Regions from separate parts of the Bacillus sp. Brlt_9 genome, predicted to be linked through region 4. Evidence: riboswitches for the same ligand, from Rfam matches in the RefSeq annotation. Region 4 holds a riboswitch; each other region holds the start of a gene.
The links. A riboswitch is a leader RNA that binds a small molecule or an ion and turns the genes downstream of it on or off. The one in region 4 is predicted to bind lysine.
Positions count from the first base shown of each region.

Region 1: linked by a shared signal. The riboswitch ahead of VF726_RS16770 (amino acid permease) and the one ahead of VF726_RS23145 (amino acid permease) in region 4 are both predicted to bind lysine.
Region 2: linked by a shared signal. The riboswitch ahead of VF726_RS03265 (aspartate kinase) and the one ahead of VF726_RS23145 (amino acid permease) in region 4 are both predicted to bind lysine.
Region 3: linked by a shared signal. The riboswitch ahead of lysA (diaminopimelate decarboxylase) and the one ahead of VF726_RS23145 (amino acid permease) in region 4 are both predicted to bind lysine.

Region 1 is NZ_JAYJLO010000004.1:53,251-56,625, reverse strand. It holds gene VF726_RS16770 (amino acid permease) at 1-1,467, opposite strand; lysine riboswitch at 1,580-1,771, opposite strand; gene VF726_RS16765 (GNAT family N-acetyltransferase) at 2,157-2,606, shown strand; gene VF726_RS16760 (sulfite exporter TauE/SafE family protein) at 2,646-3,375, opposite strand, start outside.
Region 2 is NZ_JAYJLO010000001.1:617,304-620,678, reverse strand. It holds gene VF726_RS03275 (DUF4166 domain-containing protein) at 1-137, opposite strand, end outside; gene VF726_RS03270 (DoxX-like family protein) at 141-1,049, opposite strand; lysine riboswitch at 1,242-1,428, shown strand; gene VF726_RS03265 (aspartate kinase) at 1,628-2,857, shown strand; gene VF726_RS03260 (VOC family protein) at 3,201-3,375, shown strand, end outside.
Region 3 is NZ_JAYJLO010000001.1:277,447-280,821, reverse strand. It holds gene lysA (diaminopimelate decarboxylase) at 1-1,072, opposite strand, end outside; lysine riboswitch at 1,253-1,434, opposite strand; gene VF726_RS01525 (DUF3888 domain-containing protein) at 1,524-1,919, opposite strand; gene VF726_RS01520 (LTA synthase family protein) at 2,174-3,375, shown strand, end outside.
Region 4 is NZ_JAYJLO010000006.1:268,513-271,887, reverse strand. It holds gene VF726_RS23150 (ABC transporter permease) at 1-152, opposite strand, end outside; gene VF726_RS23145 (amino acid permease) at 214-1,638, opposite strand; lysine riboswitch at 1,785-1,967, opposite strand; gene racE (glutamate racemase) at 2,168-2,998, shown strand; gene VF726_RS23135 (DUF3626 domain-containing protein) at 3,108-3,375, shown strand, end outside.

The DNA.
Region 1 (3,375 bases), on a different contig from region 4:
TTATTTCAATTCACATTTATCAAGTGGAATCACTTTCGTTTTCTTCGTGAATTTATAGCCTAACCATAGTACTAAGAAGAGTGGTAAACCGATGTAAGAAACGAGTACACCGTTCCAATCAATTGATTCCCCCATAAATGCGCCGTAGTTTTGACCTAAAATTACGATGACACAAAGTGCAAATGCGAAGATTGGACCGAACGGGAACCATTTTGCTCTATATGGTAAGTCTTTTAAATCTTTACCTTGTACGATATATGCTTTACGGAAACGGTAATGACTAATTGCGATTCCGACCCATGCGATAAAGCCAGACATTCCAGATGCGTTTAATAACCAAATGTATACAACGCCGTCACCGAATAAAGAAGCAATGAAAGCGATACTACCGACAATTGACGTTACGATTAATGCGTTAACAGGTACACCGCGGCTATCTAATTTACCAAGAAACTTTGGTGCTTTTCCTTGGCGAGCTAAGTCCCAAAGCATACGAGTTGATGCATACATACCAGAGTTACCAGCAGATAGTACTGCCGTTAAAATAACAGCGTTCATAACAGAAGCAGCAAAGGCAACACCCGCTTTTTCAAAAATAAGTGTAAATGGACTTACTGTTACATCACTTGCGGCAAGGCTTTCAGTTGTATAAGGAATTAATAAACCGATAACGAGAATCGCAAGAATATAGAATAAAAGAATACGCCAAAAGATCGAACGAATTGCTTTCGGAATATTACGTTCTGGATCAGAAGTTTCACCAGCAGCTACCCCAAGTAATTCAGTTCCTTGGAATGAGAAACCAGCTGCCATAAATACACCGATAATTGCCATGATGCCGCCGTTAAATGGTGCATCTGCAACTGTGAAGTTTTTAAAGCCAACAGTTTCGCCGCCCATAATTCCGAAAATCATCATAAAGCCGACAATTAAAAAGATAATAATCGTAACTACTTTAATAAGTGCGAACCAATATTCAGATTCACCAAACCCTTTAACAGATAAGTAGTTTAAAAGGAAAATAATAGCTAAACATAATCCGCTCCAAATGAGGGAAGGGGTATCTGGGAACCAAAATTTCATAATTAATGTTACAGCCGCTAGTTCAGCAGCTATCGTAATTGCCCAGTTATACCAATAGTTCCATCCAAGTGCAAAGCCAAGTGATGGATCAACAAATTTTGTTGCATACGTACTAAAAGATCCAGTAACAGGCATGTAAGCTGCGAGTTCAGCTAAGCTTGTCATTAAAAAGTAAACCATAATTCCAATTGCGGCGTATGCAACTAATGCACCACCAGGTCCAGCTGTGTGGATGACACCACCACTGGCAAGAAATAGTCCGGTACCAATTGTACCACCGAGAGAAATCATCGTAAGGTGCCGTGATTTTAAACTACGTTTTAATTCACCTTTTCCATTTGTAGTTTCTGTTTTAGAGGTAGTTTGATTCGTTGCGCTATTCATGTTCAACACTCCTTTTCTTGTAAGATAGGAAGGAGCGGGGGAGAAAAATACAAAAAACCGCCAAAGGAATTTGGCGGAACGTTTCACAAATAACCACCCCATCATACCCTTCCGTTAAGATAGCACCCCACGTTTACACGGTAATTTGTAAACGTGACAGTTCTGTTCCTTTCGGAGACAGCCCCAGCTCATATTTCCAGAGAAGAAATATAAACTTCGGCAACTTTTCCTTTCAAACGGAGTCGGTGACATTCTCTATGTCTCGTCCGTTTTACTCTTAAAAGTCGCAACCTCTACCTCATCGGATTGATGAGGATTTGATATATTGCTAAGATTTTTAATATATGGCAATTGTAATGACTTTCTGAATATATTGCAAGATATTTTGTTAGGAAAAGTCAAAAAATATCGGTTATTGTTTAGGAAACGTTTGCAAAACTCCACCCGAACCTATTATTATGTAACAATAAGCAAAGAAAAAATTGTTATACAAATGTTTCGCAAAAAATATTGAAAAACCCTTTAAAATTAAAAGAAAATTCAGAAAATATAATTCGACATAACTATCAAAAGAGGATTATTCCTTAAATTCGTTTCAAAGAATAAGTATAAATCCGATAAATAGAATGAATATTCTTTTTATTCCTGATAAAATTGAGGTATTGTTTAATTGAAAAGGGGAAATCAATATGAAATTAGAAACAGAAAGACTCTATATAGTGCCGTGTACAGAAGAGAGTATTCACGTTGCTAATGAGCAAGGATATAATAGTGGTCCACATATTGTAGGGTATGTAGAAAATATAAAACAAAATAAGGCTTTATTACCTTGGGGGGCGTGGTATGTCATTCGCAAGGAAGATGACATCGTTCTAGGTGATATAGGATTTAAAGGAAAACCAAATGAGGAACATACAGTAGAAATTGGTTACGGATTTATTGAGAAATATTGGAATAAAGGATATGCGACAGAAGCTGTAAGAGAATTAATAAATTGGGCTTTTCAAACAGGAGAGGTAGAAACGATTATTGCGGAGACACTTCTTGAAAATATTAGCTCGATTCGTGTATTAGAGAAATTACATATGAAAAGAGTAGGCACTACAGAAACAATGATCAATTGGAAAATAGAAAAATAAAAAATACCGCTCGAAGTATATCGGGCGGTATTTTTATCGTTATGGTAGCATTTGTTTTTGATCATTCGGATATTTGGCTGTCGATGCGTTAGAACGATTGGAATGATTGCGAACAGCAATGAAAATAGAAATAATAACGACAAGGCCAACTGCCACGTAAGAAAGTGAAATAATAGTTGGATCCACTTTAAATGTAGTGAGCAGTGTACGAATGTTTGTAAAGATAATAAGGCCACCAACTAATACGCCAAGTAAATGTGCTGGAACGATGCGTACTAACCATGCAGCAATTGGAGCTGCGACAATACCGCCAAGCATTAACGCAAATACCCAAACCCAGCTTACTTGTTCCCAGCCAAGTGAGATGAAGAAGCCAATTGTTGCAGCAAGTGAAACAGGAAATTCACTCGTATCTACAGATCCGATAACTTTTCTAGCTTCATTTCCTCTTGCTAAAAGTACTGGTGTCGTAATCGGTCCCCAGCCACCACCACCAGTTGAATCAACGAATCCAGCGAATAAGCCAAGCGGAACAAGTTGTTTAGCAGACATGCGTTTCTTTGAAGTAACAATTTGTTTTTGAATGATGAATCGTAATAAAATATAAACCCCTAAAGTAAATAAAAATACGGAAATATACGGTTTAATTACATCGCCAGGTAAATTGCTCAAAAAACATGCCCCAATAAATGCGCCGATTGCTCCTGGTAATGTAAGCCTGGAAACAGTATATTTATCGACGTTTCCAAATTTGATGTGAGATGCACCA
Region 2 (3,375 bases), on a different contig from region 4:
AAAGAACCTCCATAAATCTCATCCATCTTTCCTTCTCCAGTAAAGCTATTTTCTTCCGTAATTTCATAGCGTTTCTGTAATTTCGGATGAAGATTTTTATAAGAATCCCCTAATAGTCTTTCATACAAATTAGCCATACATTATCCCTTTCTCTTCCTCCTGCAATTTTTTGCACTTGGCAAATTCATGCTATTTATATAACCGGCAATCGATAACCCCATGAGTAGAACGTTTAATGTAATTGGATTAAACGGTTCTGTAAGGCTTGCGACATTCGTAAATCCTGCCGCTATTGTTAAGGCTATTAACATAAAAATATGTACGACAAATACTTTTCGCTTTTGAAATGGCAACAGCCATAGGACACCAAAAATAATTTCTAGTAATCCAATTATTTTAAGTACAAAAATACTATGTTCCGTTGAACCAATCATCACCGATAGCATTTTTACTTCTTCTGAATGAGTAAATACTAATTTTGGCACTATCCCTTGATACATCCATACAAAGGCAAATAAAAAACATACGAGCCAATATGTCATTGTTCTTCTAATTAGTAACCTAGGGTGAAGTCCCTTCTCTAACCATAATTTTAATGCATCAAAGCTCCAAGCAGTCGCCCAGCCTAATAACGGCCGAAACATATAGAAATCTATTATATTCCCTATACGACCAAACCTCGTATCATAATCATATTGCGTCTCAAAATGAATGTGTTCTTTACGAGGGGTATACTTCCAATAACCACGCCCTGTTTGAATAAGAGATAATTTATTATCCGTCCAAAATTTTAAAGAAGAAATACGTTCTCCCGTTTCTTTTCTTATTTCACCTATCGATTCCCCTTCTCCAGCTATTTCAAGTCCAAATCCAATTTTTGTTTTATATAAAAACTTCTGTGGTTCTCCTTCTTTTTTCTCTAAATACGAAATTTCAGTAAAGCGGGCATCCCATTCTGTATGTATATGTGGTTCTTGCGTGTATTCCCATAATTTCTCCATTGTTGTGTTCATTTCTGCCGAAACATAAATAGGCTTTTTCCTCTTCATACTTCCACCTCCAATGCACTATAAATTTAATGTACATGCAACGAATTTATTTTGCTACATTTTTCACAAACTTTCTTTTGCAAAAGAAAGAATTTTTAAAATTTATACAAAACACTTGATTCCCCGAAAAATTTAAATTATTATAAAACAAATGTTACCAACAACTTCATAAATCAAACACTCTCGCCTAAAACGTGAGATAGAGGTTGCGATACTTATGATTATTCTAATGGAGACACAGAGATGTCTATGAAATTAGATGAAAGGAAGTATTGCCGAAATTGATAAATTTCTCTGCATTTATCAATTGGGGCTGTTTTCGAATAGAAACAGAACTGTCATATGTACAAACGTGTACGTATGAAGAGCTATCTACAAAAAAGAGATATCATTTTTATGATATTCCTTTTTTGGCGGTTTTTTTATTAGCTCCGTTTTCTGTTTCCCTTTTCCTGTAACAGCACCATCCTCACTTATTTGAGATGGTGTTTTTTGTTTTTCTCTGGTAACTACAGGAATATTGGGATTTATATATGTCCTAATCTATTCTTAAAAATGGATGAAAGAAGGAATTCGTAATGGAAACGATTGTACAAAAATTTGGTGGCACTTCTGTCGGAAGCGTTGAGCGTATTCAACATGTAGCAAATTTAATTATTGAAGAATATGAACGAGGGCATAGTATCGTCTCTGTCGTTTCAGCAATGGGCAAAAGTACAGATGAACTTGTCGCACTTGCTAACGCTATTACAGAAAATCCGAGTAAACGTGAAATGGATATGCTTCTATCTACAGGAGAACAAGTGACTATTTCATTATTAACGATGGCACTACAAGCGAAAGGTTATAACGCGATTTCATTAACAGGATGGCAAGCTGGTATTACGACAGAATCTGTACATAGTAGTGCACGGATTACTGACATTCATACAGATCGAATTCAATCTTATCTTACTGAAGGTACGATCGTTATTGTAGCTGGCTTCCAAGGAGTTAGTGAAAACCATGAAATTACAACGCTTGGCCGCGGTGGTTCTGATACAACTGCTGTTGCATTAGCTGCTGCACTGAAAGCAAAAAAATGTGATATTTACACAGATGTGACCGGCGTCTATACGACAGACCCACGAGTTGTAAAAGATGCTTATAAATTAGATGAAATCTCTTATGACGAAATGTTAGAACTTGCAAACCTCGGTGCTGGTGTATTACACCCGCGTGCGGTTGAGTTTGCTAAAAATCATAATGTCATTTTAGAAGTTCGCTCAAGTATGGAACAAGAAAATGGAACAATTGTAAAAGGAGAATGTAACATGGAACAACAATCAATCGTTAAAGGTATTGCATTTGAAGATAATATTACACGCGTCACAATGAAAGGTTTGGAACAAGGTGCACTTTCAACAGTTTTCTCTACATTAGCAGCGGCACATATTAATGTAGATATCATCATTCAAAGTATTACAAATGAAGGAACTGTTCACCTCTCCTTCTCAATCCATTCTAATGATTTAAAAGAAACATTAGAGGTATTAGAACAACATCAAGAAACATTACAATATGAATCTGTAGAATATGAAAATCATTTAGCAAAAGTATCCATTGTAGGATCTGGTATGGTCTCTAATCCTGGTGTTGCTGCGAATATGTTCACTACTTTAAAAGAAGAAAATATTCATATTAAAATGGTAAGTACATCAGAAATTAAAGTGTCTGTCGTTATTGACCGCCTTCATTTAGTAACAGGTGTTGAGGCGCTGCATCAATCATTTATGGCAAAAATCGTGCCTTTAGTGCAGATGAGTTAATTTCTACTAGTAAAAACTTAAAACAAATTATATGAATCTATTTCCTTCCTATATAAATAGAAACAGGGTAAGACTATTTTGTTGAAAACTCGAAGTTATTCTGTCGAATAGCAATTACTGTATCAAATTCTTGAAACTACTTGAACATAATAAGTTCGCGCATATTTAAATCGTAGAGGGTTTACGGAGTCTTGTTCGTTAACAAGATGTTATGCACTGTACCCGAAAACACCTTGTCACATGTTCCTACACTGTGACAAGGTGTTTTTTGTTTAGAAGAGATTTTAGTATAATTATGAGGAGAGTTAAACAATAAATTTATACATATAAGGAGACAAAGACTATGGCAAACAACAAATTACTAAGAATGGACAATATTAGTATCGTTGTAGAATCTCTTGATAACGCAATCTCTTTCTTCGAGGAGATTGGATTAAAACTTGAAGGGTGCGCTACTGTCGAAGGTGAATGGGCTGGTCGCGTAACCGGACTCGGTTCTCAGTGCGTAGAGATTGCTA
Region 3 (3,375 bases), on a different contig from region 4:
CTGCAATCGAAACAACTTCCTCGTTCTCATCGTTCCCTCGATTCGCTAACATCGCTTCATAACGAGCGTTATATAAAGCAGGTCTTAAATTATCAGTCATCCCACCATCCACTGATACATATTTCCGAATACCAGGAATGTCCTTCACAGATCCGACTGTATAAAGTGTCGTTCCAGCATCACCTACAATGCTACGGCCTGGTTCAACCCATATTTCTGGCAAGGGATAATTACATACTGTAAATTGTTCTCTCACTGCACTTGTTACCGCTCGCACATATGTCTCAAGAGTTAATGGCGTATCTGATTCTGTGTAGCGTATTCCGAATCCTCCGCCCACATTTAGCACTTTTACTACATAATTTGTTCGCTCTCTCACTTCTTCTAAAAATTGATGAAGAACTTCAATCGCTCGCACAAAACCGGCCGTTTCAAATATTTGTGATCCGATATGTGAATGAATTCCTAGCACGTTATAATTTGATTTTTGTAAAGCAAGCTCAATTGCCTGCATCGCTTGACCATTTGACACACCAAATCCAAATTTCGAATCATCTTGACCTGTTGTAATATATTCATGTGTGTGCGCCTCTACTCCAGGCGTTACACGAATTAATATGTTCACAAATTTCCCATGTTGCACTGCTAAATCATGCAAAATCTCTAATTCTAAGAAATTATCTACGACAAAACAACCAATATTCGCCTGAAGAGCCATCACAATTTCTTCATCTGTTTTATTATTGCCGTGAAAATGAATACGCGATGCCGGAAATCCTGCTTGAAGCGCAGTATATAATTCCCCTCCAGAAACAATATCTAATGACATATTCTCTTCACGAGCCACTCGGCACATCTCCATGCACAAGAACGCCTTGCTTGCATATGCTACTTGGTAAGAGAAACCACTTTCTTTAAAAGCACGATGAAACGCGCGGCACTTTCCTCGAATAGACTCTTCATCGTATACATAAAGTGGTGTTCCGTATTGTTTTGCTAGCTGCGTCGTATCGCACCCTCCAATTTCTAAGTGTCCTTGCCCATTGATTCGGCTTGTGCCGTGTAAATACATTTGAATTCCTCCCTTATTTCCTCTAAAACTCATAACCCCAATCTTCTATTCATTGCAGCACGCTTTTAGATAGACAAAAAACGCGCGGAACAATGTTCACACGCGTTTCTTATTAGGAAAAATATATATTGAAAAAATAAACGAGTTGTTATCTCCTCAAAATAAGAAACCGCATCAACATCTCCAAATAGCTCTCCATAAAATAAATCTTATGACAGTACTACATTTATTCAATGCAGTCCCAATATATGAATAAGATGGTTATTCTTATATTTCGGCAATAGTCCCTTTCAACCTATGATCACAGATTCCATTAAATCTCCCATAGCTTACTCTTTCCTATCGCGGCCTCTACCTTTGAGAGTAGATGAGGTAAGTCTATTTAATTTTCAAACATCTAATTGTTGCTATTAACAATACCAAAGGACCATTTTATTTGTCAAACAATTTTTTATATTGTTTTTTTACAGTTTAATTTTGTATCATTTGGTAAGCGCTTTACTATTATCTTTGTTACTTCCCATTCGCCCTCTTCGTTATTAAATGTAATCGTTACCTTCTCAAATGGTGGAACAATTTTCCCACCAACCTGTTCATACTTCGTCACTTCAATACTCGCTTGAAATAAATATGTACCGCTATACACTTTTTTTAAACTGATGATTTTCGGACATTGATAAGGTTTTAAGCTCCCATATTGTTTTTCAATTGCTTTATTTATTTTCGGAAATAAAACAGAATAAAGGGCATCTTCCATAAGAGGTGCATCATATTGAGCTACCGACACACTCGGTGAAGCAAAAAGTATAACACTACTGCATACTATAAAATATAATAATTTTCGCATTATAACCTCCGTATTGTTACACGATTCTTTCTGCGCACGATAATAATCATACATAGAAACTCCGTTATATTGTCTCCTACTGCCCTTTTTCTACTCAATTATTATAAAAAAGCCCACAACTCTCTTTTATTTTCGTATAATGATACTCATAGTATAATAAACATAATAATAAAGGACTGTTCGTATATATAAAATGAGGCGCTAATCAAACCGGCTCACAAGAACGGTCATGCTTTTTAGGAGAGGAGTATATTATGCTACAACGTCTGTTTCCAAAACTGCGATTTGCACTCGTTGCAGTCGTTTTATTATGGATAAAAACATATATTGTGTACAAGCTAGCATTTGATATTAAAATTGATAATTTCTTTGAAGAATTTATGCTTTTTATTAATCCACTAGCTGCGTTACTTTTATTTTTCGGTTTTGCTTTATTTGCATCTAAACACCGAAACCGCATTATAGTTGGAATTAGTTTTGTACTATCATTCATTTTATTTGGAAATGCAATGTTTTATGGGTTTTATAACGATTTCGTTACGTTCCCAGTGTTATTTCAAACAAATAATATGGCTGATTTAGGGACGAGTATAAAAGAACTCTTTACGTACAAAACATTACTGTTATTTGCAGATGCGATTATTTTAATGTTTCTTTCGCGTAAATTCCCGGCATTTTGCGACAAGACGCCGCTTTCTCGCTCTGAGAAGCGAACTTTCTTTAGCGGTGTAACAGCTCTATTAGCATTGCAAATTGTTGTTTCCGTTATTTATAAACCACAAATGTTCTCACGCTCATTTGACCGTCAAACCGTCGTGAAAAATTTAGGTTTATACACATATCATCTATTCGATATTACACTTCAATCAAAATCTTCAGCTGAACGTGTATTTGCAAGTGGTGACGGGTTCTCTGAAATTAAAAACTATACAGACTCAAAAGATAAGCAAGTTGATAAAAACTTATTTGGGGCTGCAAAAGGTAAAAATGTCATTTTGATTTCCATGGAATCTACACAAAGTTTTGTTATTAATAAAAAAATAAATGGAAAAGAAATCACTCCATTTTTAAACGAATTTATTAAAGATAGTTTTTATTTCGATAACTTCTATCATCAAACAGGACAAGGTAAAACTTCTGATGCTGAATTTATCGTTGAAAATTCACTTTATCCGTTAGACCGCGGTTCAGTATTCTTTACTCACGCAACAAATGAATATACAGCTACACCAGAACAATTAAAAAAATACGGATATTCTTCTGCTGTCTTCCATTCAAATGATAAAGCTTTTTGGAATCGTGATGTAATGTATCCTGCACTTGGATATGATCGTTACTTTAATTTAAATGATTACGTAGGCACAGAACAAATGTCTGTCGGTTGGGGATTAAAAGATAAAGAGTTCTTTGAACAATCGATTCCAAAGCTAAAATCTTTACCACAGCCGTTCTATAC
Region 4 (3,375 bases):
GATGCTTTTAGAAACTGAGCATAGTAATATGCGCCAACGCATGAAATAAAGATAAAGCTATATAGTAAACCGTTAATCATACGTGCAAAGTATGTAATGATATTTTGCATATGTTGTTGGAAGCGACTGCTCCATAATGATTCGATTGACATGTTTTTCACCTCTTTGTTCTATTATATATGTTTTATAAAAGAAAAAACGAGCAAAATTGCGTTACGCAACTTGCTCGTTTTTCTTTTCGTTATTTTTTTTCTGATCACGATTCATTAATGGATAGAAGGCAAAGCCGATTACGAATAAACCAATTCCGAGAAGGAACGTTTTTATATCGGCTGCACCCGTTTTAATAACCCATAGTGCGTAGCAAAGTGCGATCACTGCGACTATGCCATCTGTAATTCTTGCCCGCATTTCATTTTTATACGTTTCACCAGTAGCGACTAGTTTTAACTGGAAGATTGGTGAAACGAGATATGGAATGAGGTAGGCCAGTGTTGATACGGTAATAACGAATGTATAAGCTTCCGCAATTGTTCCTGATAATGTTGAGAATAAGAACACTTGCGACATAATGTTTGTTAAGCGTAATGAATAAATTGGGCTTCCTTTTTTGTTCGTTTTCGTGAAGAAGGAAGGGAAGAAACCTTCTTTTGCTGCTTGATATGGTACTTCTGAACTTAATAATATCCAGCCTAAAATCGAACCGAACAGGGAAGTAAGAGCAAGTAATGCCATCAGTTTCCCGCCTCCATGACCCATTGCAGCGTTTAGTGCGTCTGCTAATGGACGTTCAGAAGCTTGTAATGTATCAACGTGAAGTACACCCATTGTTAAAATTGTAATTCCTAAGTAAATCGCAACTGTAATAAGTAATCCCGCAACTGTTGCACGTTTTACTGTTTTTGGAGAAACAGCACGGTTTGATAAGAGAACCGCTGATTCAATTCCGATAAATGCCCAAAGCGTTGTAAGAGCAGCTAAGTTTACTTGTGAAAGTAGGCCGTGTGATACACCTGATTTGTCGATCATCGGTGTGTACCATTGTCCAAACTTAGAAGCTTCGAATGCAAATAACGTAACGACGATGAATAAAAGGAATCCAGTTACTTTTGTTGTTGTTGCTAAGAAGTTTAGTTTTCCAGCTCCACTTACACCGTTCGTTAATATAATATGAGTTCCCCAAAGTAAGATGGAACAAATCGTAAATGTAATTAGTTTTCCGACTTCTATGTCAAAAGAACCGATTGAAAATAGTAGTCGTGTATCTTTCATAATTGGGAAGAAGAGTGATAAATATCCCGCAAATGATGTAATGATGGCAACGTTACTTGCCCAGTTTGCAACCCAATATCCCCATACCATACTGAAACCAGCCATTTTTTTCTTTTTTGGTGTTGAGAATAAAGCATATGCATGACTTTGTGGTCCTGTCGTTAAATCAGGACGACGAATTGCTAAATTACCGAAAACAAGAGCTAGCATTAAAACACCAAACCCTGTTGTTAACCAAGCTAAAGTGACACCGAGAGGGCTTGCTGTTTGTGCTAACGTACTTGGCACCATGAAAATACCAGCGCCAACCATGTTACCGACAACGAAAGCTGTTAGTACCCAAAAGCCCCATTTTTTTTGTTGCATAGAAAATACCTCCAAAGTTAGTATAACCAAGTCAAGCGAGGAGATATGTATGTCTTCTTAGTAGAGAAGAAAAGTCCCAAACAAAACAAAAAAAGCACGTAATTTGCCGCTACATGCTTTCTATCTTATAAGAAACCCACGACATACCTCTCGATAGCTCTCCACAAACGAAACGTTTGTGACAGTTCTGCACTTATTAAATGCAGACCCAGCAAGCGTGCATGGTGGACACGGGCTTACTTCGGCAATCATTCCTTTCTCATTTCTTCATCAATGCCACTACATCTCCTGAAATGATACTCTTAATGACTGCAACCTCTACCTCACCGAGATACGAATGAGGATTTAAATATTAAATTAACGTCTTTAAGAGTAACAAATGAATTTTTATACGTCAATGGATATAGTAATAATCAGATTATAGAGAAGAGTTTGTGATTAAAGGAGAGAGGGATTATTATGTAATATCGAATTTTCATAATATAATAAATATTATGAGGGCTAGAAGATTGAGAAGGGGATGAAGTATATGTCTGTATGTAATGAAAATTCCGTAATAGGTGTACTAGATTCAGGGGTTGGGGGATTAACAGTTGCGAGTGAGATTATACGTCAATTGCCTAAGGAGAGCATTTATTATATTGGTGATAATGAGCGTTGTCCGTATGGGCCAAGAAGTGTAGAGGAGGTACAATCTTTCATATTTGAAATGGTTGATTTCCTCAAACAGTTTCCATTAAAAGCTCTAGTGGTAGCATGTAATACTGGTGCAGCTGCTGCATTGACTGATTTGCAAGAAGCACTTTCTATTCCAGTTATTGGCGTTATACATCCGGGAGCAAGAGCTGCCATTAAAGTGACGAAGAAAGGGAAAATCGGGGTAATTGGAACTGTAGGTACGATAAAATCTAATATGTACGAAAAAGCATTACACGAGCTTGATACATATTTGGAAGTGCATAGTTATGCGTGCCCGACTTTAGCTACAGTTGTAGAAAATCAATTAGAAGATACAGTATATGTAACGCAGCAAGTGAAACAAGCTTTACTGCCATTAACGAAAGAAGATATAGATACACTAATTCTTGGGTGTACGCATTATCCACTTTTAGAGCCCTATATAAAAAAGGAATTAGGAGAAGATGTAACGATTATTAGTTCGGCAGAAGAAACAGCAATAGAGTTAAGCACAATTTTACAGCACAAAGGAATTCTGTCTGACAAACTTAATCCGAAACATCGATTTTTTACAACAGGCTCTGCCTTATCATTTGAACATATTGCTGAGCGATGGCTAGGGTATCAAATTTCTGTAGAATATGTACATTTGCCGATGAAAAATGCGCGTATGTATAATTAGGGTTTATTAAATTACTTTTTTAATAAACCAGGTTCGTTTCATAAGAAGGAAAGAATAAGCTTTTCATTGAAATGATTAAGGTCATTTTAATGAAAGGAGAGGTTTGATTATGGAATTATCAAGATCGCAATTATTTGCTTTACAGTATATTTCAAAATATGCAGAGAACGAAAAGGGTGAGGCTAAAGCAACAATTAATCATATATTGAAAATGTCTAATATTCCAGATGAAATGTTTGAAGAAGCTGTCGCTAACTTAAAATCTCATGCAAGGATTGCGTTACACTTTCATCCAGACAGATTAGATTCGAATATGAAAAGTATTGCTGAAGCACTGTTTGAGCAAGGAGGATATAAAAGTCAGTTTGAAACATTGC